Regions from separate parts of the Mesorhizobium sp. CNPSo 4671 genome, predicted to be linked through region 3. Evidence: riboswitches for the same ligand, from Rfam matches in the RefSeq annotation. Region 3 holds a riboswitch; each other region holds the start of a gene.

The links. A riboswitch is a leader RNA that binds a small molecule or an ion and turns the genes downstream of it on or off. The one in region 3 is predicted to bind thiamine pyrophosphate.
Region 1: it holds a riboswitch for thiamine pyrophosphate, as region 3 does, so the genes downstream of both, thiC (phosphomethylpyrimidine synthase ThiC) here and thiB (thiamine ABC transporter substrate binding subunit) in region 3, are expected to answer to the same signal.
Region 2: it holds a riboswitch for thiamine pyrophosphate, as region 3 does, so the genes downstream of both, AC04SF_RS08835 (YkoF family thiamine/hydroxymethylpyrimidine-binding protein) here and thiB (thiamine ABC transporter substrate binding subunit) in region 3, are expected to answer to the same signal.

What each region holds. Positions count from the first base shown of each region.
Region 1 covers NZ_JBWLUW010000013.1:20,173-30,617, reverse strand. Annotated here, with positions in the region: gene thiC (phosphomethylpyrimidine synthase ThiC) at 1-1,421, opposite strand, end outside; TPP riboswitch at 1,525-1,641, opposite strand; gene queE (7-carboxy-7-deazaguanine synthase QueE) at 1,883-2,620, opposite strand; gene queD (6-carboxytetrahydropterin synthase QueD) at 2,617-2,973, opposite strand; gene queC (7-cyano-7-deazaguanine synthase QueC) at 2,973-3,671, opposite strand; partial or broken gene AC04SF_RS29515 (phasin) at 4,014-4,133, opposite strand; gene AC04SF_RS29510 (putative bifunctional diguanylate cyclase/phosphodiesterase) at 4,516-6,474, shown strand; partial or broken gene AC04SF_RS29505 (MucR family transcriptional regulator) at 6,595-6,702, opposite strand; gene AC04SF_RS29500 (hypothetical protein) at 7,050-7,688, shown strand; gene AC04SF_RS29495 (hypothetical protein) at 8,173-8,361, shown strand; gene AC04SF_RS29490 (DUF3991 and toprim domain-containing protein) at 8,543-9,442, shown strand; gene AC04SF_RS29485 (DUF1419 domain-containing protein) at 9,767-10,372, shown strand; gene AC04SF_RS29480 (DUF3085 domain-containing protein) at 10,383-10,445, shown strand, end outside.
Region 2 covers NZ_JBWLUW010000003.1:122,291-132,735, reverse strand. Annotated here, with positions in the region: gene AC04SF_RS08860 (hypothetical protein) at 1-413, opposite strand, end outside; gene AC04SF_RS08855 (methyltransferase family protein) at 900-1,595, opposite strand; gene AC04SF_RS08850 (ABC transporter substrate-binding protein) at 1,771-2,787, opposite strand; gene AC04SF_RS08845 (ABC transporter ATP-binding protein) at 2,780-3,547, opposite strand; gene AC04SF_RS08840 (ABC transporter permease) at 3,544-4,365, opposite strand; gene AC04SF_RS08835 (YkoF family thiamine/hydroxymethylpyrimidine-binding protein) at 4,399-5,007, opposite strand; TPP riboswitch at 4,998-5,111, opposite strand; gene AC04SF_RS08830 (formyltransferase family protein) at 5,173-6,150, opposite strand; gene msrA (peptide-methionine (S)-S-oxide reductase MsrA) at 6,536-7,054, opposite strand; gene AC04SF_RS08820 (glycosyltransferase family 39 protein) at 7,230-8,777, opposite strand; gene AC04SF_RS08815 (hypothetical protein) at 8,976-9,683, shown strand; gene AC04SF_RS08810 (GNAT family N-acetyltransferase) at 9,776-10,246, opposite strand.
Region 3 covers NZ_JBWLUW010000007.1:193,583-204,027, reverse strand. Annotated here, with positions in the region: gene AC04SF_RS20785 (hypothetical protein) at 1-197, shown strand, start outside; gene AC04SF_RS20780 (RNA polymerase factor sigma-32) at 214-1,077, shown strand; gene AC04SF_RS20775 (caspase family protein) at 1,251-3,218, shown strand; gene AC04SF_RS20770 (M48 family metalloprotease) at 3,288-4,757, opposite strand; gene thiQ (thiamine ABC transporter ATP-binding protein) at 5,016-5,792, opposite strand; gene thiP (thiamine/thiamine pyrophosphate ABC transporter permease) at 5,785-7,410, opposite strand; gene thiB (thiamine ABC transporter substrate binding subunit) at 7,419-8,417, opposite strand; TPP riboswitch at 8,461-8,575, opposite strand; gene AC04SF_RS20750 (thiamine diphosphokinase) at 8,664-9,308, shown strand; gene AC04SF_RS20745 (ABC-F family ATP-binding cassette domain-containing protein) at 9,310-10,445, shown strand, end outside.

The sequences.
Region 1 (10,445 bases), on a different contig from region 3:
TGCTCCTTCGGCGTGACGTAGCAGAGCATGGCGGTGCCGAACCAGCCGATCATGGCAGCACCAATGCCAGAGGTGATGTGGTCATAGCCGGGCGCGATGTCGGTCGTCAGCGGTCCAAGCGTATAGAAGGGCGCCTCACCGCAGACAGCGAGCTGCTTGTCCATGTTCTGCTTGATCTTGTGCATCGGCACGTGGCCGGGCCCCTCGATCATCACCTGGCAATCCTTCGCCCATGCGATCTGCGTCAGCTCGCCGAGCGTTTCCAGCTCGGCGAATTGCGCGGCATCGTTGGCATCGGCGATGGAGCCGGGGCGAAGGCCGTCGCCGAGCGAGAAGGACACATCGTAGGCGCGGCAGATGTCGCAGATCTCCGCGAAATGCTCGTAGAGGAAGCTTTCCCGGTGATGGTGCAGACACCATTTGGCCATGATCGAGCCGCCGCGCGAGACGATGCCGGTGACCCGGTCAACGGTCAGCGGGACGTAGTGCAGCCGCACGCCGGCGTGGATGGTGAAATAGTCGACGCCCTGTTCGGCCTGTTCGATCAGCGTGTCGCGGTAGACCTCCCAGGTCAGGTCCTCGGCAATGCCGTTGACCTTTTCGAGCGCCTGGTAAAGCGGCACCGTGCCGATCGGCACCGGCGCATTACGCACGATCCATTCGCGGATGTTGTGGATGTTGCGGCCGGTAGACAGGTCCATCACCGTGTCGGCGCCCCAGCGGATGGCCCAGACCATTTTTTCGACCTCGTCGGCCATCGACGAGGTGACGGCGGAATTGCCGATGTTGGCGTTGATCTTGACCAGAAAATTGCGCCCGATGATCATCGGCTCGCTCTCTGGGTGGTTGATGTTGGCTGGAATGATCGCTCGCCCGCGGGCCACTTCGTCGCGCACGAATTCGGACGTGACGAAATCGGGAATAGCGGCGCCGAAGCTTTCGCCGTCGCGCTGCAGCTTGCCGCGCATGATCTCGCGTCCAAGGTTCTCGCGAATGGCGACGAACTCCATTTCGGGCGTAATGATGCCGGCGCGCGCATAGGCGAGCTGTGTCACCGCCTTGCCGGCCTTGGCCCGGAGCGGCCGGTTGCGGACCGGAAATTCCGGCGTCAGGCGCTCGCCCGCCGCAAATCCGTTGTCTTCCGGCCGCACATGACGGCCGTCATAGGCTTCGACATCGCCACGCGCCGTAATCCATTCGTGGCGATGCCGGGCAAGGCCCTTTTCGATGCTGGTTTCGACAGCCGGGTCCGTATAGGGCCCGGATGGGTCGTAGACCGTTACGGGCGGCTCGCCGGCCGTCGGGTGAACAGAGATTTCGCGCATCGGCACTGCGATGTGCGGATGGAGGATACCGGGCTTATGGATTTTGCGGGAGGCAGGCAGCGGTCCCGTCGAAACGGCGGGGGTAAAGGCATTCATTGTGAGGCTCCTTTGCTCATGCATTGGAGACCCAGTTCTGTGCCGGAAGGATGAAAAGACGCTTTTGCGGGCCTGCCGAAACAGGACCTCGGGCGTGAACTCCCGCAAAGCGCTTGCACCGTCCCTACGCCAGTATGAACTGGATCAGGTTCAACGGGTCACTGCGCCGCGAAAGCTAGCAGTATCTCAGCCCCTTGCCGGGACTCCCCTGGTGAATGCGCCGAATTGAACGGGCCGGCGCCAGTTTGTCAAGCGCCTTCGGCCAGCCGTGGTGAGAGGCGACCGATCAAACCCAGGCGGAAAGACGCGCACGTATCGACAGCAAGTCACGCCTGGAGGAGCGGCGGAGCGCCCACGACAGGCGAGCCATCACCCGGATTCGAAACCCTTTTTCAGCACGGCATTTTCGGGGCTTTCTGAAACGGCGTTGCTGCCCGTCATCGGCAATCCCTCCGCGTGGACTAGACGCCCCGTTTGTTTCCCCACAACAGAACATGAAGCTGCGGCAGTACACGCGCCTCGAACCACCTGTCGCGGGTTACCTTTTCGACCAGCCATTCCATGCGTTTCATCACACCAGCCATGTCGATGAGCGCGTCTTCGTGACCGGGAGGCGGCGGCGTGTGATTGCCGGGCTGTAGATAGACGGGCAATTGCGGGTAGCGCGCCGCCGCGTCCTTCGCGTAGGCATAGTCATCGTCATCGAAGACGACGAGCTTGAGCGCCATCTGCGGCTTGTCCAGCGCCGCCTCGACGCAGGCGTCGAACGCGGCCCAATCTGTCGTCATTTCACTTGAGGGCGGCTTGGGGCTGAGCACCAGCACGTCGAGATTAGCGAACCATTGCTTCGGCACCGAACCTTGGGTTTCCAATGCAAAACGGTAGCCCTCGCCATGCCCGCGGTCGATCAGCGGGCCAAGCGGCTGGATAGCCGGATTGCCGCCCGACAGCGATACCATCACGGGCTGACCGCCGGAAAGCGCTATGACCTTTTCCCAAACCGCGTCGGGAGACATCATCTCCCAATCGTGGCGGAAGCGACTGTCCACCGCATGCAGGCTGTCGCACCAGGAACAGCGATAATCGCACCCGCCGGTTCTTACGAACACCGTCGGCAAGCCGATCAGCATGCCTTCGCCCTGAATGGTCGGCCCAAAAATCTCGCTCACGCGGATTTCGGGATGCAAGGGGCAAGTCATGGCCGGTATTCCGCCCAGGTTTTCGGCGTCTCGCTTACCCGCACGGCGGAGGTTTGTGGTAGCCGCACCTTGCACCAGTCGTAGAAGTGCCTGGCCAGACACTCCGCCGTGACACGGTCATGCCCCAGCACGTCGTTAAGATGGCGATGGTCGAACGTCCCATCGATGTAGTGCTTGAGCGAAGCCAGGTCTTGGTAGTCCCGCACAAAGCCATGTTCGTCCAGTTCGCCACCTGAAAGCTCTACTACGACGATGTAGTTGTGGCCGTGTAGACGCGCGCACTGATGATCGTGTGGCAAGGAGGTGAGCTGATGCGAGGCCGAGAAGTGGAACTCTTTGGTAATGCGGAACATCACGCGCTCCTGGTCTGGACAGCGTGGAGCCAGAAGTCCGCGTCCTCATAGTCTGTCGGGTCGGCAATGCCGGCCAGATCGAATGCTTCGCGCCGTTCGACGCATGTCCCGCAGCGACCACAATGACGTTCGCCGCCCTTGTAGCAGGACCAAGTCGCCTCGAACGGTGTTTGGTACTTTGCCCCCTCGCTGACAATGTCGGCCTTCGACATATTCACATACGGAGCGTAAAGGCGGATATCGGCATAGCCTGCGAGCGCATGGTTCTGCATCGTCTGAAACGCGTCGATAAAAGCGGGCCGGCAATCGGGATAGATGAAATGATCTCCGCCATGGACGGCAGTGGCCACCGCATCGGCCTTCTGTGCTGCGGCAACACCGAAGGCGATAGCCAACATGATGGCATTCCTGTTCGGCACCACCGTGATCCTCATGGAGTCTTCGGCATAGTGCCCGTCGGGCACGTCCACATCATCAGTCAGTGCCGAGCCGCTCAGGCTCCGGCCGACATCGCGGATATCGACGATCTGGTGCGGAACACCCAGCCGTTTGGCGCAGATGGAGGCAAAGCCGAGTTCCTTTTTGTGTCTCTGGCCGTAATCGAACGAAAGCAGGCCAATGAGTTTCTGCTCGGTCGCCACCTTGTGCGCGAGCGAAACAGAGTCCAATCCGCCGGAGCAGATGACGAGGGCATTCATGGTTTGAGTCCTTGTTTTGACCGGGTAAGGCTGCGACCGGAGATTTCTCTGCGCTCCCAGTACTCCACGAAGCCGGTTTTGTGAATGGGGTGGAACGCGATTGAGGCGCACGAGGCCGACGTCAATGCGACGCGGTCGGGCACAGATGGAAGAAGCCCGGCGCGAGGTGTCGGTCTTGTCTAATGTGGCCGTAGATGAGGGGCTGACCTTGGGTCTCGGGTCGCCTAAGCAATCAGGCGGCCTTGCGTTCCTTGAACCCCTTCTCAAAGGCATCCTTGAACGGCTTGACTCGATCTGTTTGCGCACGAAAGCAGCCTGCAGTTCGAAGAACTCGGACGGCGACTTCACGGCGACCAGGGCCTCGAGGTGCGTGAAGCTGGCTTCGGCATTGGCTTGCAGAGCGGCAATCATCTTCAGAAGCATGTCGTTGCTGGCGGTCTTGGCTAGTTCAATGGTCGACATGAAAGCCTTTTGAGTCGTTTCGGCGTCCGAACTCAATTTGGAAAATACTTCCTTCGACTGCTCAAGGCTCTGGTTGGCGACAGCGCGAACTTGCTCGACAGCCTGGACGGGTCTAAGGCAGAGGATTCGACGGTTTTTGAGCGTTTCAGTCTTTCCGGAGATCTTGGACACTGTTTCATCCTTTTGCCAGTGGCGACCGCAAAGCAAAGCCGCCTCTTCATCTACGAAATCGCGGCAACGCGGCATTACGGGTCGGCGCGAAAGGTCCGGCGGGCGCTCGATCTGGGTTGCCAAATTTTGTGGTTGAAATTTACTTTCACCTAATTGTTCGGTAGGGGATCAACACGCAGCGACTACTCTAGAGCGGGGGAGTGAAAGAGTGATGCAGCGTCTGTCTGCCGCAAGGCTCGGGGACCTTCTGGCCGGCGACCTGCGGGCTTTTGGCGGGCCCTCGACGATCGAACCACTTGCCGGCCGCATCAGGGCGGAGCAGGTCAGTATCGTGCTTCGCAACACGCTTCTTGGCATGGTTGCGAATATACTCAATGCGGCCACACTCGTTATGGCGGTTTGGGGCTCGCCCGACCAAACGAAAGCCATCCTCTGGGCGAGTGTGATCATCGTCGCCGCTGGTTTCGTCGGCCTAAGAGCGAGATCATCGTTTCTATCGGTCAAACCTAGATCAGTGTCTCGCCGCACAACGCAAAACCTGGTGCGGAACGCCTTCCTGTTCGGCACTTGGTGGGGAGCACTTCCCATTCTGTTCTTCAGCGGGGCAACAAGTGCCGCCCAAGTCGTCATTACCTGTCTGAGCGCCGGGATGATCGCAGGCGGTGCCGCTTCCTTTTACACGATTCCTATTGCGGCCATCGCGTATACACTGCCGATCTTCGTCGGTTCGGCGGTCGCGATTGTGTGGCTGGATGGCGCCGTCAATCTGCCCGTCGCAATCCTGTTAGTGAGTTACGCCATCACGCTGTTTCGTGCAGTGCTTGCTCACGCATCCGAATTTACCCAAAGCTTCATTCTGCAAGCCGAAAGCGAAAATGCCATTCGCATGGATGTTCTAACCAGTCTCCCAAACCGGTTCAGCTTCAATGAGCGGCTCGGGAACGCGTTGGTAGACGCAAAGCAGTTTAACCAGCACTTTGCGTTGCTTTTGTTCGATCTTAGCAATTTTGACGAGGTGAATGATCACTTTGGCCGGGCAATGGCGGATGCCGTTTTGGTCGAAGCGGCTGCGAGACTTCGCAAATCGACACGGGAGAGCGATGGCATTGCCAGGTTGGAGGGTGGCGAATTCGCAATAATCGCTGCGCGCGATATCAGGCCAGATCAAATCAGGTCCTTGGCCAAACAGATCATAGATGCCATGCGGGCCCCCTTCTTGATCGAAGGGCGCGAAATATATTGCAGGGCCTCTATCGGCATCGCTCTGGCGCCTACTGACGGTTTGGATGCCCACCAGCTCCTGCGATGCGTCGACACCGCGCTACACAGGGCCAAGACGCGCGGGGCGAGCTCCATCCAGTTTTTCAGCGCAAACGACGATGAAGCTGCTGCAAGGCGCCATGCCCTTGAACGCGATCTGGCATCTGCGCTCGCCAACGACCAGCTTTGGCTCGCATTTCAACCTTTTCTCGACCTCGGGAGCGATCGCATCCGAGGTTTTGAAGCGCTGCTGCGGTGGCAGCATCCGACCCTCGGCGCGATCCCTCCGTCGGAGTTCATTCCTATCGCTGAAGAAACCGGATTGATTCACGGCATCGGAATTTGGGCGGCCAAGACGGCTTGCTTGGCCGCGGCACAATGGCCGCGCGACTTGCGGGTGTCCGTCAATTTGTCGGCAGTGCAGCTTAAGGACAAGGGCTTGCTGGATGGAATTGTGATTGCCTTGGCTGAAGCTGGTTTGGAGCCGCGAAGACTGGAGGTCGAGATTACAGAATCGGTGCTGATTTCCGATTTTGAAGACGCTATTTCATTGTTGCAATCGTTGAGATTTCTATCCGTCACAGTTGCCCTTGACGATTTCGGCACTGGCTTTTCATCGCTGACGTATCTTCGCAAATTGCCTCTTTCGCGGCTCAAGATCGACCGATCTTTTGTCCAGGATATGCTTACCGATGCGGACTGCGCCGCGATTGTGAGATCACTGATCGAATTGGCGCACGAGCTTCGAATTGAGGTAACGGCCGAAGGCGTCGAAACTCCCGAACAGCTCGAATATCTTCGCCGCGTCAGATGTGACGAAGCTCAAGGCTATTTAATCGGGAAACCTGTCCTGATTGACGACATTCTTTGCATTGCTGCGAAGCCGTTTGGTCAGCAGCTAAATACATGAATGACAGGGCTGGCATTTTCCCGGCGATGGTCTGGTTTTTTCTCGTGTGCCAACCGAGACGAGGTGAGGCAACGGACGCCGCCCAACCTCCTCGCTGGATCCGCTTCGTCGGCGACGGCGTTTCGGCTTTTTCGGTTTGCGCCCGAGCCCCATGCTCCGGGCCAACGCCAAGCGCGCAGCGCCGCCATTCGACGCAACCATAGGGTAATCTGCTGGCAGACTCCATTTGACGATTTTCGTCCGCTATAGGGCTGCCCCTCCCGGCGTCGTGCACAAGTTGGGCGGCTCGCCGTGGCGGTCACGTGACCGAGTCAGAATTGGCTTTAGCGCTTCAACGGTGACTTAGGCGCATCCGGTCGGCGGTCGACAACGATTATGGTATCGCCGGAATGTTTCTTGTTCACATGGCCGCCGTCGCCCGCAAGGTCAGAAAAGGAGTTCCCTGATTATCCTGTCAGTTGGTGGTTTTCGCAGCAACGTACGCACCGGGCCATGACGTGGCTCTTTGGGCCCTCCAAGCGCCGATTTGGACAGTTAGGGTTTGCAGGGGCGCGAACCACCGGATTACGAACGCGATGATGCTGGAAAAACTGCGCGCCTGTTGGGGGTTTAGCCCCACCGGCGATAGGAACGTCGCTCTGGTCGAAGGCTTTCTGAAGGGCAAGCGCTTCGCCGACCTGGCGCAGGAACATGGCTTATCCACAACGAGGCTGCGCCAAATCATCGAGAGGGCCGATCGGTTCGTGGGCGGCGGCATCCTGACCAAGGCTGAACCGAACAAGACCTCGCCTCGATCCGATTTCATGGTTGACTATCCCTATGTGTGGAACCTGGCCCGGACGAGCCAGCTAGGTCCCAGCACGCTTCAACATTTCTTCAAGGAGTTGGAACGCGCGGGATCGCTGGAGCGTCTGGTTGACAAGATGAAGCGGTTGCCGGGCCGCGCACGGACAACGCGCGAGCTGACACGCCTCGTGTGGCTAAAAGAAAAGGGCGAAAGCCCATGGCCTGCAATGAAGCGATCAAGCATAGCGATCGTGGAACCAAGCTGCCCGGGTGACCATCCGGACCGCGACCTTCAATGCCAGCTCGCCTTGGAACCGGTCCTCCAGCAGTTGGTTCACCGCGCAGCGGAATCCGGCTGGACCGAGGACGAGATAGCCTACGCGCTCGCCGGCGCTCGCCTCAAGGGACAGCTGCCGAGCGGGTCGTGATTTGATCAGCATACAGGGACCTCGATACGCAGCATCTGCAGCTCCTTTACCGCAAAACCCAGGCGACAACGCTATCGGCGGTCAGCCAGATCAGGCTCGACGTTGCCTCTCATCGGCCATGGTGTTGCCCGGATGGGGTTCCTTGTGCGGACGCCACCATCGTGGCGGCATCGTCGGCAAAGGAAGAACGGTTTTTCGCCTGGCCGTTGACGAAGCCAGCATAAGTCAGCCGCGAGTGCCGAAGGCATCAATCCGCGAGGGTTCGTGGCGAGTGACGTAGCTCCTGTGCAGGGCCCATTTCCCGCTCTTTCGGCTTAACTCCCTTGTTCCAGCCCGGACCTTGCCGATCAACCCGCTGCGGGGTCGGACTACGCGAGCGTGCCGTCGCTCACGGCTTCGCCATCGCGATGATCGCGGTCCCGGCTGGACCCGACGGGCGCCTGTCGAGCGGGGAATGGTCCCCGCGAATACGGGAGCCAAACACATGTCGCACGAACTCAGCCTCGCTCAGAGCCACGCCTGGAACCTCGCTCGCACCCTGATGACACCGGTCATCCTGTTCAGGGTCGATGACAACGAATACGGCGTTCTTCCTGCTGACGACCTCGACGGCGACGAAGTCGACGCGATCGCCGAATACTGCCCATACACAGGAGGGCGGCCGGTTCATTGAACCGGTCCCCCCGGCCGCGGCGTGCCGCTTGCGAGCGGCAGGCCGCAAGGGAGGCTGCGCCGCGGCAAAAGCCGCGCCCTTGCGCCCTTTGCTCTTCGCGGCGGTTGCGAGGTGTTCCGCCAATTGTGCGGAAGAAATTGACTTGAAGAAAGGCCGGCCGGAAGGCTGCCGGGAGAGAAAAATGGAAAAGACGGATATAGAAGCGCTGCGCGGCCGGGTCGGCTGTGCCGCGGTGCTGGAGAGCGGCGGCTTCACGGTCGACTCCAAGGAAAGCACGCGCAAAGCGGTCAAATACCGTCGTGGCGACGATATCATCATCGTCATCCATGACGGCAAGGGATGGTTCGACCCGTTGTCGGATCGAAAGGGCGATGTCTATTCGCTGGTGCAGCATCTGGACGGCGGCAATTTCCTGGAAGCCCTCTTCGAGGTAGCCTCGCTTGCGGGGTTCGTGCCGAGCGAGCCGGCATGGAAACGACAGTCTTGGAAGACCGGACCCGACCAGGCGGTTCCGAAGCGATGGGCGGCCCGACGCAAGCCGTGGCGCGGCTCGGCGACCTGGCGCTATCTGCGCGACGAGCGGCGCATTCCCGAACAGGTCATCGCGACTGCGATCGCTCAGAACGTTCTGAGGGAAGGCCCGCGCGGCAGCATGTGGGCCGCCCACAGCGACGCGGCCGGTCTCGTCACCGGCTGGGAGGAGCGCGGGCCGCAATGGCGTGGCTTTGCGGCCGGAGGCGGCAAGGTGTTGTTCCGGTTGGGGTCGGTGACAGCCACCCGGGTCTGCGTCAGCGAAGCTGCGATCGATGCCATGAGTCTGGCCGCGCTCGAACGGATCCGGCGCGACACGCTGTATGCCAGCACCGGCGGTGGCTGGTCCCCGGCGACGGACAAAGCGCTTCGCCAGTTGGCGGGGAGGCCGAACACGCGCCTTGTAGCGGCCACCGACGCCAACCCGCAGGGCGAGGCATTCGTGTCGAGGCTGCGTGAGCTTGCCGGCGAGCTCGCCTGTGACTTTGAGCGGCTGAAGCCGCGCGCCGAAGACTGGAACGCGATGCTGCAGGACGCGGCATCCGCATGACGGCGCCGATCACTCAACCGCGGTGCAGGATTGAAGATCGCCGGCCATAGTCATGTCGGCTCGAAAGGGTGCACACGTTGCCATGACAGCCGGTTCGCACCGCCCAAGTTGGGGAGGGCAAGAAGGGAGAAAAGGAAAGGACACCCGGCTGCCGCATGCCCGCCGGTCGCGTGCAAGGGTGAAGCTTCGCCCGGCTGCGCCGGCCCTTGACCCGCCCGGACGGAGAGGCGGCCGCAGGGGAGGGGTCATGAAGGGCTGAAGATGATGGGCATCCACGAGGGTGCTGCGCGCTCAGGCCCGACGAGGCTGTGAAGGAGCCCGCAAATGAACCCCCTTTTTCCCAATCGTAAAGTCTATCAGGGCATCGCCGACCGCCGGCAGATGTTTCGCATGTTCGATCGCCATGCGCAGCGCCCAAACCGGGATCACGGCGATGCCGGATCTCTTTATAGCGGGGAGTGGTTTGAACTAGGCCGCGGCGAGCACGACTACATGCTGGAGATCCTGCCACCGCTGTGGATGCGTGGCGAGATGTTCGCGCTGCGCGAGTTCCTTACCGACAGCATCACCAGCGTCTTCTACACGCTGCGCATCGACGGCAAAATGCGTTACTTCCATGCCTATTGCGACCTGAATGTCTCGCGGTCGCCTGCCGAAATGCGCGATGCCATCGTCGAGCGCGAGTCCTGGCCGGTGAAGGCGATGACGCGCGAAGAGCGGCTGGAGCATATCTGGAGCGCCACGCACGACGAGTATCGCGGCTATGCCGGGGACCGCTGGCTGCCGGAGCATCGCGGCAAGCGCACGGTGCTCTGCTATGGCGGCCGGCAGGGCGCCATGCCGAAGTTGCTCGACGAGCTCACCGATGATGAGATCGCGGCGAAGCTGCCGGTGCATCTGCGCCACCTTCCCGCCGCCGTTGCCGCGTGAGGGGGAAGCGATGTTCACTTTTCCCATTCTTGCAGTTCGCAAGGTCGTCGAGCGCGGAAAAACCGATGCCGCC
Region 2 (10,445 bases), on a different contig from region 3:
ACGACGCCGGGCAGGCTCGGTTGGGTGGGATTGCTTGGATTGGTGCCGCCACCCATGCCCACGCCGACATCGGCGCCAATGTCGCCGGTGCCTCCGACGTTGGCGCTGGCTTCGGCATCGATGTCACCACTGCCACCGACAGCAGCGCCAAGCCCGGCACTGGTGCCGTTGGAGCCGCCTACATTGGCGCCGGCCTCGGCATTGATGCCACCGCCGCCACCGACAGAAGCACCAACACCAGCGTTGGCACCACCGCTACCGCCGAACGAAGCGCCAACGCCGGCATTGACGCCGCCGTTGCCGCCCACCGAGGCGCCGACGCTGAGCCCAGCTGTGCTTGCCGGCATGGAAAGAACGAGGACCATTGCACTACCCGCCAACACACGGGCGACTGCTTTGATGGTAGAAGCCATGACACTCTCCTGTTGTCGTTGCGCTAAGACAGCCGGCGTACACCGACTGCAAATTTAGCTACGCGGCAGGCGAGCTTCAGTTTCAAATCGGCACATACTTGCACAGATGATGGTATTTATTTCTGAAAATCGTAAACTATAAAAGTGATAAAACTATAATACATATGTAAAAAATATTCTATATCGAGAGCGATAATCATCGATATATTTCATAATTTGGAACGAAAGCCGATTCCATAGGGAATCGCCACACGTGTCATTGCTGACAGACATCCCGCTTGGCGCATGCCGTGAAGATTGGACATCGGTCACATGGCAGTGCTCGTCAGCACCTGCAGAACCCAGCGGGCGGCATTGGAAAACCAGGCAGTCGACAGGCGTGAAGCAGTTTCAGGAAATGCGGGAACCGGCTTTCCGGCAGGCGAACCGCCCTAAACAAGCCAAATAGGATCGGCCACTCCAGCCTTTCAATCGACAGTCTTGCCCTCAGAATAGGCGGTAGAACAGCCTGTAGCGCACACGCTCCATGTAAGCGCGATACTCCGGCTCAGCGGCCAGAAGGGCCTCCTCACGCAGGATACGATACAGCTGCATATAGGTGATGACCGCATACACCGCGAGGTTGTGGAAGGAAAAGGCCGACAACAGATAGAGCACATGGCCGGCAAGGTAGCCGGCATAGATCGGATGCCGCACAATCCGGTAGGCGCCACCCGTCATCACGCCGCGATTGCCAGGCAGGATCGCAAAGGAACGGCCAAGCGATATCTTGCCCCAGATGACAAACAACAGCGCAACAAACTGCAGCGGCGCGGCGACATAGACCGGAACAAGCGCTATGCCAGGCTGAAGGCTGACCAACGCGACACCGAAACTAGCGGTCACGGAGACGATGACCGTAAGCAGGTTCCAGTCACGCGTCACCGGACGCCGCGACAGAAGCAGCCAGGTGAAAGTGAGTATCTCGGAAATCGCCACCAGCGCGGCGTTGAGCCGGGTCGGGTCGTCCACGAGCTGAGACACGCCGCGATAGACGAACAGCCCCGCGCAGGCCAGGGCACAAAGGCGAAAGAAGCCCTCGCGCAGGTCGACCAGTATGTCATGCCTTCGCGCGGCGGAGAAAAATCCGCCCTCATTACTATGCGAAAACGCTTCACTTTTTGACGTGAGCAACGCAAGCACCCCGATGATCCCTCGGAAGGACCATTGCACGCAACCATTGCCGGGGGGTTAACCGGCAAGATCGGATCGGCATCAAACGGGGTGACGCCTCCGAAAGCATACGGGGGGCAGGACACCCCCCCGGACGCCAACCTAACGGAGTAGGCCGGGCGCTACCATTGATGCGTATCCAGCCTCATCCCAAGTCCAGATTTGCGAAATACCTCGCAAAATCAGGACGCTTCGTCAGAACCTTGCCATCAGCGTCGCGCAGAATGCCGGCGGTGAAGAGATAGTCGCCGATCGCGTCCATCTTGGCTGGATCCATCGTGCCGATGGCGCCGTTTGCTCCGCGTAGATAGTGTCCGTCGATCAGCGCTTTCAGCGACGCTTCGATCAATGCCGGGTTGGTCAGGGCATCCTTGTTGGCAGCGATCAGCAGCGCGGCGGCTTCCCCGGGATGATCGACGGTGAACTGATAGCCGCGTCGCGTTGCCTGGATAAAGGCCGCCGCCAATGCCGGGTTTGCCTGCAGATAGGCTTCGCTCGACGAGATCAGCGTCGTGTGTTCGTCGGGCACGCCGTAATCGGCATAGACGAAGCTGCGCTGCTTGATGCCTTTGAGTTCGGCCTCGACTCCTTCCCAGGTCGAGACTTCGAGCGTGAAGTCGACGGAGCCGTTGGCCAGCGCTTCATAGGCGGAGGTGCCGAGAGTCACCGTTTCGAAATTGCCCTTGCCGCCATCGTGGCGGATGATGGTCGAGATCAGCGCGTTTTCCCAGGCGCTGCCGAAACCGCCATAGGTCAGGCCGTCAAGGTCCTTCGGGCTTTTGATCTCGCTGCGCGCGGCATTGAAGACCACGCGGCCGGTTTCGGACTGCACCACGGCATAGACGGCCTTCAAATCGGCCCCGGCGGTCTTCTGGGTGAACAGGCTGATCGTGCCGTTGATGCCGAAATCGGCGACGCGGTTGGCGACCAGCGTGCCGGCGCCGGTGTCGCTGTAGGGCAGGATGTCGACCTCGAGGCCGGCCTCGCGGTAAAAACCCTTGTCGCGGGCGACGAACAGCCCGATATGGTTGGTGTTGACCGTCCAGTCCAGCGCGACGGTGACTTTTTGTGTTGCCGCGAAGGAGCGGTTCGATCCGGCGATCAGCGGAAATCCGCTGGCGAGGGTGAGCAGCAAGGCCTGCCGGCGCGTCAAGTCAGTCATGGTCATGTCCTTTGGATGGTTGCGGGTTGAGCAAAATGTCGAGGATCTCGGCCTCGAGTGCGCTGGCCTGTTGCGCGGCGGCGCCGGTCGGATCGCGCGGGCGCGGCAACGGCACTCTGATTTCACGCAACACACGGGCCGGACGCGCCGACAGCACGTAGATACGGTCGGACAGGAACACGGCCTCGCGCACATCGTGGGTGATCAGCAGCGCCGTCCAGCGATGGTGCCGCCACATCTGCTCGAGCCAGCGCTGCATGGCCGCGCGGGTCAGCGCGTCGAGCGCGCCGAACGGCTCGTCGAGCAAAAGCATGTCGCGCTCCTGCACCACCGTGCGCAAGAGCGCCGCGCGCTGGCGCATGCCGCCCGAAAGCTGTGCCGGAAAATGCCGCTCGAAACCAGCAAGCCCGAACTCGGCAAAAAGCGGGGCGACGCGCGCCCGCGCCGCCTTTCGCCTGATGCCTTGCACTTCGAGCCCAAGCGTCGCGTTGTCGAGGATGCGCCGCCACGGCATCAGCGCGTCGCGCTGCGGCATGAAGGCAAAATGCCTGCCATGATCGTCGAGCGACGCGCCGTCGAACAACATCTCGCCCTCGCCATGCTCGGCACCCGTCAGGAGTTGGAACAGCGTCGACTTGCCGGCGCCTGAAGGCCCAAGGATCGAGACGAATTCGCCGGCACCGACGCTGAGCGAAATGTCGGCGAGCACGTCGAGCCCGCCAAACGCTTTGCGTACACACCGCAATTCGAGCCGGCTCATCCCTGCGCCCCCTTCCCTGCCGGCTGCCGGCCGGCCCGTTCCCAGGGCATGGCGAGGCGCTGCAGCAACGCCGTCAGCCCGAACAGGATCAGCGTCAGCGCGGCACTGACACCGACAGCGGCGAGCACCAGATCGGGGCGGAAATTGTTCTTGGCGTTGAGCATGTAGATGCCCAGCCCCTTCGCCGCGCCGGCATATTCGGCGAAGATGGCGCCGACCACGGCATAGGTGATGGAGATCCGCAGGCCGGCGAAGAAATAGGGCAGCGCCGAAGGCAGCCGCGCCAGCACGAAGACACGCCAGCGCCCTGCCCCCATGGCGCGCAGCATCTGGCCGATCTCGATCTCGGTCGCCTCATAGCCCTGCACCAGGGCCACCAGCATCGGGAAGAAGGTGACCAGCGCCACCAGCATGATCTTCGGCGCCAGCCCGAAGCCGAACCACAGCACCACCAGCGGCGCGATCGCCACCAGCGGCAAGGTCTGGCTGACGATGAAGACGGGAAACAGCGCACGCCGCAGCGGCTGGAAGAAGTCGACCAGCATCGACAGCGCGAAGGCGGCGCCGAGCGAGCAGGCAAAGCCGATCAGCGTCGCGCGGATGGTGGGAATGGCGTTGTCGATCAGCGCCTCGCGATTGAGCATCGCCTGCTCGAAGACGCGTGAGGGCGCCGGCAGAATCGTCGGCTTGATACCGGAATAGGTGGCGTAGAGCTCCCACGCCACGAGGAGCAACCCGATGGAGATGATGGCGGGCGCTGCCTTGGCAAGGGAGCCCGCGAGCGGGCGCGACACGACTGATGATAAGACCACGGGCATAACCTTTGACGGCGCGCGGAAGCGCACCTGGTTTTAGACAGCCGACGGGCTGTTGGCCGAAACCGTGACGTCGAGGGTTACGTGGCCGGCGCCCGGCCCGAAGCGGCAAAAGGCTTCGTTCAGCGCCGAAAAGACCGCACCGGTATCGCCGCGCAGTTTGGTGCAGAAGTTCTTGGAGCGATCGTAGACGCCGGACTGTTTCAGGAAATCGATGCAGCCGTAGATCTCGTCCATATGGTCGCCGGTGCCCATCACATAGAGCGAGAATTGCGCCGCCGCCGGCTGGCCGGTGGCGGCAGCATTGCGCACCGCGCTGATTGCGGCTTCCTTGCGCGGGCCGAGCGGCCCGACAGGTCCGCCAAACGCGTCGGAGCGGCAGATCGGATCGTCCGGCTCGCCCGGGCAGCCGCGCGAAATGGCGGCCGACAGCACGCAATGCTTGCCGCTCCGCGCCGCCGCCACGAACAGATCGCGCAGCGCCGGGAACAACACTTCGGGCGGCCCGACCAGCAAGGTCGAGATGTCGTCGGTCTCTATCCTGAGCCTGTCCCGGTAGGGATCGAGCGCGCCGAGCGCGCCCAGGATAACGCCGACGAAATCGTCAGCCATGGGGTATAGGGAAATCTGTGCGCCTGAAAACATAGCCCGCCTCGCTCCGCTGGTATTACCCAGATCAGCTTCTAGGGTCTGTGGGCTTGCCGCCCCCGTCTCAGCCCCGACCGTACGGAGCACCCCTGTGGATGGGCGCGTTAAAGCACCATTCGGACCGAAGGGGAAGCCGTTTTTTTCAACGCACTGCGCCAACTCTCACGCTTGCCCGTCTTCCACCTTGCCGAAAAGCCGGATTTCAGGGGGCGACTTTCTGACTGGAGCGCGCGCGAACGTGGCGTGCAGTTTCACGAGCCGTTTGAGCAGGCGGCTATAGGTGAGATACCGGACCCTGCCGTCGGCAAGATCGAACTCCACGCTCCCCCATCGTCTGACTGGCACATGTCCGGTCGGCGGACCGAGCCGCCTGATCTGGAACCCCAGCCTGACCTTGTGCCCGGCGACATCCAGATAGATGCCTGGAACAGTGCCCAGCACATGCCACATCAGGGCAACATGCTCGATCGACATCTCAGGCGAGATCATCGTGTGGGCCGCCTTCAGCCGCGCCCAGACGAAATCACCGGCCGGCTGCCGCATTCCCGAAAGGCTGCCTTTACAGTAGGCGGGAGCCACCTCACTCACCAGCGCGCGCATCGCCCTCGCCACGCTGTCGGTCAGGGTCTGCAGCGACACCCAGTCTGCTTCGGAAAACGACACCTGCCCGAGAATGTCGCCATCATCGAAATCGGCGGACATCTTGTGCAACGTCACACCGCCATGAACGGCGTGCTGGCCGTCCACGGCCAGGCGGTGGAGAGGATGCGGACCCCGGTAGTTGGGCAACAGTGCCGGGTGAAGATTGAGGCCGCCCTTGGCAAAGGTGCCGAGCAAATCCTGTGGTATCAGTGCTGGAAACGCGAAGCAGATCAACACATCGGCCTTGGTCTCAGACAACTGGCTGGCGAGTGTGCCCCAATCATAGGGCCGGCCAAATTCGATCAGCCTTGCCGGCGTGTTGCCGATATAGCGTTTGAGCTGCAATCTTCGTCTCAGCCCTCGGCGAAAATTGCTGACGCTAAAATGTTTTTGGCGTTGGCGGATTCCCGGCACCACAATCGCGTCGATCAGATGGCCTGCTTCAAGCCATCCTGACAACAGCGGCCCGGTGTAAGGGGTTATGTCGAGCACGAACACCGCGGAAAGCCGGCCCGACCTGGTCTGCGGGCTCAAAAGCACCGGCCGTTCAAGGCGCAAACCATGCCAACCCCCGTCGAGGGACATTCGAACGGCAAGCCAGCCTCATCAGGCAGGCCTGGCCGGGTTTGCAAAATAAGTCGGTCGGTCAGGGAGCCTTGACAATCGAAGACGGCACCGTGGCGGTGACGTCGGAAAGCCGCGCGCCTCTCGCCAGAAGTGGCTTCTCATAGATTTTCTTCATGCGTATCTCCTGAAGCAAATCAGCATACGCAGTTGGCCAGCAACGCCACCAACTGTCAATCGCCAAGCGGCGACTGACAGTTGGCATTCACGCGGTCACAGGAGTTATGCCGCCTTGCTTCTGGAAAGCGATCCGCAAACCTTACGAGACGGCCTTCTCGCGCACCGGCAGCTTCCAGCCCGGCCTGACGAAATGGCAGGTATAGCCGTTGGGATATTTCTCCAGATAATCCTGGTGCTCTGGTTCGGCCTCCCAGAAGGCACCCGCCGGCGCGACTTCCGTGACGACCTTGCCGGGCCACAGGCCGGAAGCATCGACATCGGCGATGGTGTCTTCGGCGACGCGCTTTTGCTCGTCGCTCGTATAGTAGATCGCCGACCGGTAGCTCATCCCAACGTCGTTGCCCTGACGGTTGCGTGTCGTCGGATCGTGGATTTGGAAAAAGCGCTCCAGCAGCGTGCGATAGCTGATCACGGCCGGATCGAAATTGATCTCGATGGCTTCGGCATGGGTGCCGTGGTTGCGGTAGGTGGCGTTGGCTACATCGCCGCCGCTATAGCCGACACGGGTGGAGATGACGCCGGGGTAGCGCCGTATCAGATCCTGCATGCCCCAGAAACAACCACCTGCAAGCACTGCGCGTTCGATCGAAGTCGCCATGTCACGTCTCCTCAAAAGGCAATTCCATTTGTGTAGCGGTTTCCCGTCCGGAATTGCGCAGACAAAATTGGATTTCCCAATAAATGGGCATTGTCGCCTGCTTCGTCCAGTCGCATGGAGACGAACGCGGCCATGCGCGAACGATATTGCGACGCGGCCAAGGGATCGAACCGCTTCAGCTGCGCGGATGCCGGGTCCGGCTGTCGGCGTCAAGCGGCAGATACCGCGTGCCGGGCGGAATGGCGGCAAAGCTGATTGGCACGGGCGGCGCCGTGCGCGACCAGTTGAAAAGAACGGTCTTGACCGGGAGGTTGCCCAGCCATACCCGCAGTTGCGGCGGCACGCCACGACCCGGCCAAACCATCAGCATGCCGTGCTCGCGCAACCGCTGCCTGGTGATCCAGGGCGCGAACCGGGTATCGAGGTCGGTGAAGATCGACGGCTTGTCATAGGCATTGAGGCCGGCCAGCATGGCCAATTGGGTATCGCCGCCGACAATGTCGAGCCGGCCAGGCGCGGCCGCATGCCAGACCGCCTCGGCCTCGTCCGAGATCGGCTGCGCCGGCCAGCAGACGGCGTCCAGGCGCCCCCGCACATTGCAGCCCGTCCAGCGGAGGGTCGCATAGGCGCCCGACATGGTAACGATGCAAAGGAAGGCACAGATCGCCAGCCTTCGCATCTCGATGGCGCCGAGCCGGTGGCCGAGAAAGGCAAGCACCGTGACACTAACAAGATTGTACATCGGCGCCCCCCAGGACTCGCCGGTGCCGGTGAACAACGAGGCCACCATGACCAGGGTCGCAGGCCCAAGCCCCATCCACACGAGATAGACCAGAATGCCGCGTTCGACGGGAGCTTCGGGAGCGGGCGAGCGCCGCAGCAGCCCCGATATCGCCAGCACTAGGAGAAAGCCGGAGAGCCCGGCCAGCTGGACGCCGATATAGTAGAGGCGCGCGCGGTGTTCGGTTACCCACGCGTCGCGGTCGGCGAAATAGGTCAGCGGCAGGAAATCGATGCGGTAGAGCGCGATGGCCAGCGGCGCAGCCACCGCTAGAAAAACGGCAAAGCCGAGCCACGGCCAAGGCGTCGCCAGCCGGCTGCGCGCGCGCGCGTCGTACAGCAGCCAGAGCGCGCCGAAAGCAAGCAGCAGGCCGGTGGAGAACTTGGCATAGAGCCCGACGCCCGACACCAGTCCGAGCGCCAGCCACCAGCCAGGCCCGCCACCACGGCCGGCGCGCCAAAGCAGCCAGCATATGGCCGCCCAGAACGGCATCTGCGCATAGTCATGATTGAATTGCGGGGTCGGCCAGCCGAAGAAATAGACCGACGGCATCAAAAGCACGGCAGCCAGCGCCCGGCTTTGTCCGAGCATGTCTCTGGCCAGCAGATAGACCAGGACGAAGGTCGACGAAATCGTCAGCTGGGCGAGCAAATATTGCGGCCAGTGGAATGATCCGGTCAGAAGATGGCTGGTTTCGAGCAGCCAGCCGGGAAGCTGCGGGTGCTTGTAGGTCAAAAGCACCCATTCGCGGCCCCACATGAACCCTTCCACCACATCGCCGGGCGGCGCGGGGTCGATCAATGCCGGCACCACCGTCCAGCACACGATCTGCACCAGGCACAGAAGCGCCAGCAAATACCAGGGATGGCGAAGCAGGCCGGGCCAGACCGATGACGAGTCGAGGCCGGCGGCAGTCAGCCCCGCCGGCGCCCAACCATCCATGGAGTCGTCTATTCCCACCATGCGGCGCTTAAACCACATCGTCCGGTTTGCCGAACAGCCCCAACCTCAAAGCTTACGAAAAAGTATACTTGCAGGCCATTGCAAGACCAAGATTGAGCGGGAGTTTCGGCGCTCCGTTGCCCCTCCCCGGCAGAACAGCCCGCCCATCTGATCCTATCTGAACATCCCGGATATTCGATGCGTCACCAGCATGCCGTCATCCACCACCGCGCGCTCGACTTCTGGCTGGCGCGTGCGGCCGTCCTCGTCATCATCTGTTTGCAGCTCCTGGTGATCAACGATCTCTCGTTTGGGCCCCGCTGGCTGGCGCCGGCGCTGGAGGCCGCCCTGCTCGTGCCTCTGTCGGTCGCCACCGCCTGGACACAGGTCGCCACCCAGAAGGCGGTCGAGCAGGAGCACTGGTATCTGGTCGGCCGGTTTCGCGTCATGATCCGCAGGACGGCGCTGGTGATGACCGGCGTCGTCAGCATCATGAATTGCGGTTCGCTGGTGTTCCTGGTGCGCGCCTTGTTGGCGGGCCATGCCGGGGCCAGCGGCCAGACGCTGCTCATCGACGCGCTCAACATCTGGGTCACCAATGTCATCGTCTTTGCCTTGTGGTTCTGGAGCACCGACCGCGGCGGGCCGCCGACCTGCGGCCTCGTCAAACGCGCCCAATCCGATTTCCTGTTCCCGCAAATGACCTTGAACGATCGTGATATCCGCGACTGGCTGCCAGGCTTCGTCGACTATTTCTTCCTCGCTTTCACCAATGCGACGGCGTTTTCGCCGACCGACACCTTGCCGCTTTCCCAACGCGCCAAGCTTTTGATGATGGCCGAGGCGATGATCTCGCTGCTGACGATCGCACTGGTCGCGGCCCGCGCCGTCAACATCCTCGCCTAGGCCCAAAATGCAAAATAGCGCGCCCGGCGAACCGGAGCGGGCTATTGGATGGTCTGCGATGGTCTCGAAGCTGGAGCGCGCGGACGGTCCCCTCAATCCGCGCCGAGGTCGCGCTCGAAGACCACCTGGTCGCGTAGCGGAATGCCGTTCACAGCCGAGCCTTCGGGGTAACCGGTCGATGGCCCGAACGCATCCTGCACGATGCGAAACATCCGAAAGCCCTGTCTCTGGTAAAATCGCAGATTGCCGATATCGGCCGCCGCGGTCGAAACGATCAGGCGCCGGCCGTTGCGCTCGCGGCAGCGGGTGATTGCCGCCGCCACAAGGGCACGCCCCAACCCCTCGCTCTGCCTTGCCGGGCGGACCGCCAGGCTCTTGAGTTCGAAGACACCGCCCTCGCCTGTCTCTATGAGCTGCGCATGGCCGACAATCCTGTTGCCATCGCGCGCAACCAGCACCTCGCCCTTGTCGATATAGCTGGAAACCTGCGTGGGAGAATCGTCGGCAAGGGTAAACAGCGGCAGCAATATTTCGCGGTCCCCGTCATATCGTTCAATCTGCATCCGTAAGCCCAGGCTGGATCAATGCCGCCGCGAACTCGGCAGCCCTGCTCCGGGATATAGCAGCGGCCGGTCAGGACCCACAAACGCAAAAAAAACCCGCCCCGGCGTGAGCCGGCACGGGCTTGGGTCGATCGAGCCGTCCGGTACGGATTTTCGACGCCAGGCAAAGCCTGGAGCTATTGCTCCGGGGCTGGCCTGA
Region 3 (10,445 bases):
ACCAAATTCTCCAAAAGCGATTTTTCGCAGCGTTTGAGGACTCCCGGCAACCGCATCGAAATCGCCCGGACGGCATCGCTCGCCTGCCCGCGCCAGCGGAACCTTTCTCGCGCATGGCAGTTTTGGCTGTTCTAGGGCGCGACGCCGCAATTTCAACCGGTGCCCTGCCAGTTCGTAACGTCGGCTATATCGCCTGAGCCAGGGGAGCGCCTCATGATGGAAGACACGGCAGGACGGATCATGGTCCGCGCGGCAATGAAGGCTCCCTACCTCGAACGCGATGAGGAACATCGGCTGGCCTTGCTCTGGAAGGAAGACAACGACCAGAACGCGTTGCACTGCATCACCGTCGCCCATATGCGGCTGGTCATTTCCATGGCCTCGAAATTCCGTCATTACGGCTTGCCGCTTGGCGACCTGATCCAGGAAGGCCATGTCGGCCTGCTGGAGGCCGCCGCCCGCTTCGAGCCCGAGCGCGAAGTGCGGTTTTCGACCTATGCGACATGGTGGATCCGCGCCTCTATGCAGGACTACATCCTGCGCAACTGGTCGATCGTGCGCGGCGGAACGAGTTCGGCGCAGAAAGCCCTGTTCTTCAATCTGCGACGCCTGCGCGCCCGGCTGGCGAATGGCGCGGAGCCGCTCTCCAACACAGCGCTCTACCACGAGGTGTCGGTTGCGCTTGGTGTCTCCGAGGCTGATGTGGCGATGATGGATTCACGGCTGTCCGCGCCCGACTCCTCCCTGAACGCGCCGCTTGCCGATGATGCGGGCGCCACCGAGCGGATGGATTTCCTGGTTTCGGACGACCCCCTGCCCGACGAGATCGTCGGCGACAAGATCGATGTCGCGCGTCGTTCCCTCTGGCTGAAAGCGGCTCTCGCTGCCCTCAACGCCCGGGAGCTTCGCATCATCGAGGAACGCCGGCTGACCGACGAAGGCGCCACGCTCGAAGCCCTCGGCGAAACGCTGGGCATTTCCAAGGAACGCGTCCGCCAGATCGAGGCGCGCGCCATGGAAAAGCTGAAGCTGGCGCTGGTGAAACAGAACCCGGAATTTCTGGCGACGGCCGCCTGACGGCAATAGAACGATTCGAGATTTAAAATATAAGATTTATCTTAAATAAAATATGTCGCTGTAGCGGGGGATTCTATTCTTTTTAAGCTTGCGGATTGTGATTTCTCTAAAAGATCCAGGCATGGCAAAAAGCCTCTTTGGGCTACCAGACCATAACAAAGGTGGGTTTTGCCATGCTGAAACGCTACTCGTTCCTTGCGGCCTTGATTATCATGAGCCTCTCGACGCTCGACGCTCGCGCCGATCGAAGGATTGCGCTGGTGATCGGCAATTCGCAGTACCAGCAAATCCCGGCGCTCAAGAATCCGGACAAGGACGCCGAGGACGTTTCGAACACGTTCCGGCAGGCCGGCTTCGACGTGTTCGTCGCCAAGGACGTGACCAAGCTCCAATTCGAAGAGAAGTTCCGCAACTATCTGGCCGCCGCCGACGGTGCCGATCTCGCCGTCGTCTATTATTCCGGCCACGGCTTTCAGATCGGCGGCGAGAATTTCCTGATCCCGGTCGATGCGTCGCTGAAGGATGCGGCCGACATGGAGGTCCAGACAATCAGGCTTGACGACGTGCTGCAGCAATTGCGCACGAAGTCGAAGATCCAGATGATCATCCTCGATGCCTGCCGCAACGATCCGTTCCCGCGCAAGGACTACTGGCTGCGCGACCAGTTGATCGTCTCCGGCGGCACCGGGCTCGCGCAGGTAACCGGCTCGCAGAATGCGCTGATTGCCTTTGCCACCGAGCCCGGCGCTGTCGCTTATGACGGGTCCGGCGATCTTAGCCCCTTCTCATCGGCCTTTTCCCGCCGCGCGCTGGCGCCGAACCAGGAAATCCGCGCCGTCATGGCGGCCGTGCGCCGCGACGTGGTCAAGGCGACCAATGGCAGGCAGGTTCCGTGGGAGAATTCCTCGCTGATCGACGATGTCGTGCTGATGCGCAAGGCGGAGCAACCGGCGCCGCCGGCGCCCGACGCCCAGCAAAGCCAGCAAGTGGCGGAGCGCGGTATCCAGGCCGCCGCGGCCGCCGAAGCTATCGAGAATCGCGACATCAGCGTCCCGGTCGGCGTCGGACCGGTTGCGCTGAAGCTGGATTTTCCGGCCAAGGATGTTTCGACCAGCCTCAAACTCGCCGGCTATCCGGCAGTTGGAACGCTGTCCCTGCCGGATCGCGTCCTGTCGCCACAGTCGAGCCTGATGGCCGCTGAAGTCGGCCAATTGCGCTACGAGCCGCAGATCGGCTCGGCGGCTCCCGTCGAGATTGGCTTTCAGATCCGCGCCGGCGACGCGTCCAAACAGGCGACGACGAAGCTGTCGCCGAGCGTCGACCCCTGCGACCAGGCCGCCGGCGAGCCGCTCGACCTGCAAGGCGTCGGCCCCGGCCGGTTACCGAACGAGATTGCAGGCGGCGCGGTCGTGGCTTGCGAGGCGGCGGTGAAAGCCTATCCCGATGTCGCCCGCTTCCGTTACGAACTCGGGCGGGCGCTGCTGGCCGCCGGCAACATCGACGAGGCCAGGAAGGCCATCCAGGAAGCGTCCGACAAGGGACACGTCCGCGCCGTCTACGAGCTCGGCTACCTCGCCTCCTCGGGAATAGGGATGCCCGTGGATGCCACGCAAGCGAATGGTCTCTATTCGCAAGCGTCCGACAGGGGCGACCCCTACGCCATGAGCGCGTGGGGCCGCGCCCTGTTCAATGGCGTCGGCGTCCAGCGCGATACCGGCAAAGGGCTTGACCTCATGCTCACGGCAGCAGCGATGGGGCATATCGGCGCCATGAATGATCTTGCGATGATCTTCAAGGAAGGCCGCAATGGCGTGCCCGCCGATCCGGCCCGTGCCTTGGCTTTCCTCAAGGCCGGCATCGAGCGGCAAGAGGCCTATTCGATGGGCGTTCTCGGTCTTTCGCCCGGGCCAAGCACGCTGACGGTCGCGGCGTGCACGCCCAAGGTGGTGACGAAAATCATCACTAAGATAAAGGTGATCCGTACACCTGTGCCAAAAGCGCCGCCGCCGAAGATCGGCAAACCAAAGGCTCCGATAGTGCCAGGCGAAACCGGATCAGCGCCCTGGCGTGGCGGCAATAGCGGCGACCACGACCACAACACCGGCGGTGGCAATACCGGCGGTGGCAATACTGCCGGATGAGCCACGCCATCGCCGCACAAGCAGTGTCGAAACTGACTATTCCGCAGCGGCCTGAACGCCGACGCCGACTTACTTGTCGGTGACGATCTTGACCTTGTCGCCTGCCGAAACCGCAGCCCCTGGCGACAGCGCATTGAGCACCCGGAACAGGTCGAGCTTGCGGTCGACGCCGACCATCTGCGCGGCGAGTGAGCCCATGGTCTGGCCCGGCTGCACGGTGAGCACACGGATATGCAGCGGCTTCAAGGCCGCCTTTTCCGCAGGACTGAGGATACGAAACGACCCGCTGACCGAGCGCGCCACCGTCTCCAGCGAGGAGCTGGCCGACGGCGCCGCGGTCAGCAGCCGGTAGACCTGACCGCCGGCGCGGATCACCGCGATATCGAACTGCCAGCCTTCCGCGCCGGCATGCGCGGTCGCGGCCTCGTTGCCGTTGATGGTTTCCTGCTTGACGGTGCTGTCGTCGAGACCGGCCACCCAGCCGCTTCTGATGTAGTCGGTCAAGGCGCGGTTCTTGTCGATCGAGACGCCGTCGAAGCGGATCGCAATGTCGCCCGGCCCCGTCGCCGTCACCGCCGCCGCCGAATTGTCGATGATGAAACCGTCCGGCACCGTGAAGGAGACGCCGAGGCCCGGATGCAGGAAGGTCTCGCCGCGCACATAGCCTTCTTCCGGCGTATCGCCATAGAGCAGGCCGTCTATGCCGGCGAGGAAAGAATCGCGGTCGCGCGTGCCGACCCCGGGCATGCCGAACTGGCGGGCGTGACGCTGCGCCAGGTCGATACGCTGTGGCGTGTTGGGGTGCGTCGCCAGGAAGTCGAGGCTGGCATCGGTGGCACCGCTGATCGAGCGGAAGTCGGTATAGGCCGACATCGATTGCAGGAAGCGGCCAGCGGCATAGGGATCGTAGCCGGCTTCGCCGATCGACTTGATGCCGATGGCATCCGCCTCCAGCTCCTGGTTGCGCGAGAACTGCGCCAGCCTGAGCTTGCCGCGGATCAATGCCGCCTTGGCGGTCGGGCTGTCGCCGAGCACATCCGAGACCACCTTGGTCGCCAGGCCTTCCTCGGCCTCCAGTTGCTGACGCTGCAGGCCGTGATTGGCGGTGACGTGGCCCATCTCATGCGCGATGACGGCGGCGAGTTCCGACGAATCATTGGCGAGCGCCAGCAGGCCGCGCGTGATGTAGAGATAGCCGCCCGGCAGTGCGAAAGCGTTGACGTTCGGCGAATTGAGAATGGTGATGCGATAGGTCTGGGTCGGGTTCGCTGACACCACGGTCAGATTGCCGACCACCTTGGCAACCATGCGCTCGAGCTTGGGATCGGAATACTCGCCGCCATAGGTCGCCAGGATGCGCGGATGCTGCGCCTTGGCGAGTTCGGCAAGCTTGTTGTTGGCGCCGACATTGTCGACCGTGATCGGCCTGTCGGACGGCTGGAAGCCGGACTCCTGGACTTCCGGAGGCGTGAACATCTGGCAGCTTGCCAAGGCCACGGCAAAGCCGGCCAGCGCCAGAAAGCGCGCCAGGGGGTTCATTCGTAGCTTGTCAACGCCGATCGCCAGAACGGCTTCCTTTCAGGTCCCGGCGCATGACCACGAAAATCGGGGGCGATCCTCGGAACCCATCATGCGCTAAAAACAAACTTCTACAGCATCCGTCGCGCGTCCCTCGGGGCGTGCGGCGGATGCTGTAGGCAAATCACGGCTTGTGCCGACCAGTAGGGCGGACCTAGCCACACTACTTCTGCCATGGCAAGCAAGCGCCCCATCGCCTGTAGTCGGTTTGACCGTAAATTATGTCGGCTTCCGGGCAATATCTCGTGATACCGCATTCCCGGCACTTTCACCGACGTAGCGCCGGAACACCTCTGGCCCCGCCCCGGCAAAGAAATCGTCCGCGCTGCCGGTGGCGGCGACTGCACCATTGTCCAGAAACACCACGTTCTGGCCGATTCGGTGGGCATCCTGAGGTTGATGCGTGACGAACAGCACTGTCATACCACGTTCGGCATGCAAGCCGGCAACCAGATCGAGCATGTCGTCGCGCAAGGCGGGTCCGAGCGAGGCAAAGGGCTCGTCGAGCAGAAGCACCGGGCGATCGCGCACCAGCACACGCGCCAGGGCGACGCGTTGGCGCTCACCACCGGACAGTTCGCGCGGTAGGCGTTTTTCCTTGCCGGCAAGGCCGGTGCGCTTCAACGTCTCGGCGATGGCGCTTCGATCGGCTTCGGTCAGCCGCAGCGATGGCGAGCGGCCGAGCCCGACATTCTGCTCGACTGAAAGATGGGCAAAGAGATTGTTTTCCTGGAACACCATCGACACCGGCCGCGCAGCTGGCGGCGCGGCGCCGACATCGGCCTCGCCGATCAGCACTCGGCCGGACTGCGGCGTCTCGAAGCCGGCGACCAGGTTGAGCAACGTCGACTTTCCCGAACCGCTCGGCCCCATAATGGCGGTGATTTCCGCCGCGGCGAACGCGACATCGAAGGCGAGCGGCGCCTCGCCATAGCTGAACGAGACCTTATCCAGCCGTACCGAAACGCCCTTCCTGTCCACCGCCCCGTCAGACATTACGGACCTTTTCCCTTCCCAGCCAATCCGCAGCCAGCACCAATGCGAGGCAGACCAGGCCAAGCAACAGCGCCAGGCCGGCGGCGTCCTCGGTGCGGTAGCTGCCCATGCGCGCCAGGAGAAGGTAAGGCAAGGTCTGCACGGAATCACTGCCGAACAGCGCTATGACGCCGAGATCGCCAAGCGACAGCGCCATGGCGAAAGCAAAGGCTGTGGCGAGCGGACGGCGCAGGGATGGCCAGTCGACCAGCCGTAGCCTCGCCCAGCCGGAGATCCCGAGTTGCGCGCAGAGCCGCTCATGACGCTCGCTCGCCGCGTCATAGGCAGGGCGAACGGCACGCAATGCAAAGGGCATCGCCATGACCGCATTGACGGTAACGACCATGACCGGCGCGATGGCAAAGACGTCGCCGACGTGGCGCAGCAACAGGAACCAGCCGGCGCCGATGACGATCGGCGGCACGACCAGGACAAAGCCGGCGCCGGTATCCGTTGCATGTTCGAGCAATGTCCTTGGACTGGCGCGGCGGCTCAGCGCCAGCGCCCTACGCGCCATGGTCAATGCCAGCGACAGCATCACCGAAAGCAGCGCCGACAGGAAGGCGAGCACCGCACTGGTCAGCGTCGCTTGCCGGACAGTCGCCTCGCCGGCAAGCCGGCCGAGGTCGGCGCCCAAGCTCGCAACTACGGTCGCGGCCATCGGCCCGACGACGAACAGCAGCGCCAGCACGATCAGCGTGGCGTTCACTGTGGTCTCGGTCCCGTTGACGGAGAGATAGCGGCGCGGCGCCACCGGCAGGTTGGTATCGCCGACGACATTGGCGCCAAGCCGCGTCAGCGCCAGCACCACGATGAAGGTCAAGGCGATCTGCAGCACTGTCAGGGCGACGGCACGCGCCGGATCGAAATCGAAGCGCAGCGCCTGATAGATGCCGACCTCCAGCGTCGTCGCGGCCGGCCCACCGCCCAGCGTCAAAACGATGGTGAAGGAGGTGATGCAGAGCATGAAAACCAGCCCGGCGACGCCGGGCAAAGCAGCGCGTAGCGTCGGCCACTCGATCAGCCGGAGCGCCGGCCGCGCGCCCATGCCAAGCTGGCTGGCCAACCGCCACTGGTCGGCAGGAATGGTCTGCAGCGCCTCGAGGAACAGCCGCGTCGCCAACGGCAGGTTGAAGAAGACGTGGGCGACGAGAATGCCGGACAGGCCATAGATACCTGGCCAGCCCTGGCCGCCGACGGCGCTGAACAGGCCGGCAAAATAGCCGGCGCGGCCGTAAAGCGCCAGGATGCCAAGCGCCGCGACGATCGCCGGCAGCGCCAGCGGCACGGCGAAGAGCTGCAGGATGAAAGCGCGGCCGAAAAAACGCGGATGCCGCGACAGCGCGCGTGCTACAAACAGGGCCGGCCCGACAGAAAGCAGAGTCGAAAGGATTGCTTGCCAGAGCGTGAAGCGCACGACCCGTAGCAGGTAGGAATCGAAGGCTGCCCAGGCGCCCGAGAAGTCGTGGGCGCCCTCGACCAGTAGCCCGGCAAACGCGCCGCCGATCAGCAGCGCGATTGCGGCAAGGGCGATGATGCCGGCGGTAATGCGGGGATCCGTTGGACGCGCCGGCGCCATCGCGTTGCCTATTTGCTCATCACCGCCAGCCATTCATCGACCCAGGCCTTGCGGTTGGCCGCGACCTCTTCGGGGCTGAACAGCAAGGTCTTGGTCGGCTTGACCAGCTTGTCGAAGGCCGGGTTGAGCGGCTTGTCGGTCTTTCCAGCCGGGAACATCCAGTTGGTCTCGGGGATGGCATCCTGGAATTTCGGGCCGGTCATGAAGGCGATGAATTTTGCCGCCAACGGGTTCTTGGCGCCGGTCGTGGTGATGCCAGCGACCTCGATCTGCAGATACTCGCCTTCCTCGAAGGAAGCCGCCTGGTAGCGCTGCGTGTTCTCCGCGACCATGTGGTAGGCCGGCGATGTTGTGTAAGACAGCACCATCGGCGCCTCGCCCTTGGTGAACAGGCCATAGGCCTCGCTCCAGCCCGGCGTCACGGTGAGCACCTTTGTCTTGAGCTTGGCCCAGGCTTCCGGCGCCTTGTCGCCATACACCGACTTCACCCACAACAGCAGGCCGAGGCCGGGTGTTGAGGTGCGCGGATCCTGGATGACGATCTTGTCGTCGGCACTGCCTTCGACCAGCTCCTTCAGGCTCTTGGGCGGCGTCTTCAGCTTCTGCGTGTCATAGACGACAGCGAAATAGCCGTAGTCGAAGGGCACAAACGTATCGTCGGTCCAGCCGCCCGGCACGTTGACATCGGAGACCGCACCATGCGGTGCGAACAACCCGCTGGCCTTCGCATCGGCGGTGAGATTGGTGTCGAGGCCGAGCACGATATCGGCCTTGGTCGACGCCCCTTCGAGCTTGACGCGGTTGAGCAGCGCCACGCCATCGGCGACCGAGACGAACTCGACATCGCAGCCGCATTCGGCCTCGAATTCCTTCTTCACCACGGGGCCGGGACCCCAGTCGGCGGTGAAGCTCTCATAGGTGTAGACGGTGAGCTTGTCCTTGGCCAAGGCCGGCCCGGATAGCGCCACGACCATGGCGGAAACAAGAGAGTATAAAAGCGTGCGCATCGGCGCCTCCTTCGTTCGAATTGAAAGGAATTGAGGCGTCGGACTGTCCGAAACGTCTAATCCCTCCGCCGGTACAAACCGGATCAGGTTCAGCGGGTTGGCGAGATTGCCTCTCAGCCGGTCCGCGAAGATCGCGTCCGGCACCCCGTTAGAGCGTTTCGACACATAGGCCCGGCCGAGGAACCGCGCAAGTGGCAGTTTGCCGGCCTTCCGTTTCCGCTGCCGGGCTGGTACAGGCCACCAGATATGAGCACATTCACCATCCTGCTTGGCGGCGATCTCATCCGCACGCCCCGGCTCGACCGCCATGTCGAAGGCTCGCGCGTCATTGCCGCCGACGCCGGCATCGGCCATGCGCGGCTGCTCGGCCTTGTGCCGGAACTGTGGGTGGGCGATTTCGATTCGGTTCCGGCCGATCTCCCCGCCGACCTCGCCGCCGTGCCTCGCCGGACCTTCCCGGCGGAGAAGGACAAGACCGACGGCGAACTGGCGGTCGCCGCAGCCCTCGAGCGCGGCGCGACTCGTCTTGTGCTGGCGGGTGCGTTCGGCGGCAAGCGTGCCGACCACGCCTTCCTGCATCTGGCGCTCGGCCTGCGGCTGGCCGAGGCCGGAACGGATGTGCTGCTGACCAGCGGCGCCCAGGAAGGTATCCCCCTGCTGTTGGGAACGGCCGGCTTCGACTATGCCGACGGCACGCTGTTTTCGATCCTCGGTTTTTCCGAGCTTGCCGGCCTGACCGTCACCGGCGCGAAATGGCCGCTGAACCAGGTCGAGGTGGCCTTCGGTTCGTCACTGACCATCTCCAACGAGGTTCGGGGCCGCCTCGAGATCGCGCTCGGCCACGGCCGCGCACTGCTGCTCGCGCATCCGTATCCACTACCTGAAAGCTGACATGGCCCCGCCCCTTCTCAATCTCGACGGGATAAAACTGACCTTCGGCGGCACGCCGCTGCTCGATGGCGCCGCCTTGACGGCTTCGGCCGGCGACAAGATTGCCCTGGTCGGTCGCAATGGATCCGGCAAGTCGACGCTGCTCAAGATCGCCGCCGGCCTGATCGAACCGCAGGAGGGCGAGGTGTTCCGTCAGCCTTCGGCGACCGTCCGCTATCTGCCGCAAATGCCAGACATGGACGGTTTCGCCACCGTGCGCGCCTATGTCGAGGCGGGGCTGGGGCCTGCCGACGATCCGTACCGCGCCAGCTATCTGATGGAGCATCTCGGTCTCACCGGTGAGGAGCGGCCGGGCGATCTCTCCGGCGGCGAGGCGAGGCGCGCCGCCCTGGCCCGTGTCATGGCGCCGGAGCCAGACATTCTGCTGCTTGATGAGCCAACTAACCATCTTGATCTGTCCGTCATCGAATGGCTCGAAGAGGAGCTCGTGCGCACCTCATCGGCGCTCATCGTCATCTCGCACGACCGCCGCTTTCTCGAGCGCGTGTCGCGCGCCACTGTCTGGCTCGACCGGGGCCAGACCCGCAGGCTGGACAAGGGTTTCGGCCATTTCGAGGAATGGCGCGACCTGGTTCTGGAAGAGGAAGAGCGCGAACAGCACAAGCTCGGCCGCCAGATCGTGCGCGAGGAACACTGGCTGCGCTACGGCGTGACGGCGCGGCGCAAGCGCAACATGCGCCGGTTGGGCGAGTTGCAGACCATGCGCCAGCGCTTCCGCGGCCATCGCGGTGCCGAAGGCAACGCGACCATGGTGGCGAGCGACGCCGCCGAATCCGGCAAGCTGGTGATCGAAGCGAAGAACATCGAGAAGAGCTTTGGAGACCTCACCGTGGTCAAGGGTTTCTCGACCCGCATCCAGCGCGGCGACCGCGTCGGCCTCGTCGGGCCGAACGGCGCCGGCAAGACGACGCTATTGAAGATGCTGACCGGCGAGATGAAGCCGGATGCCGGCTCGGTGCGGCTCGGCACCAATCTTGAGATCGCCACGCTCGACCAGAAGCGCGAGGCGGTCGACCCGCAGGAGACGCTGGCGCAATACCTCACCGACGGGCGCGGCGAAAACCTCGTCATCAACGG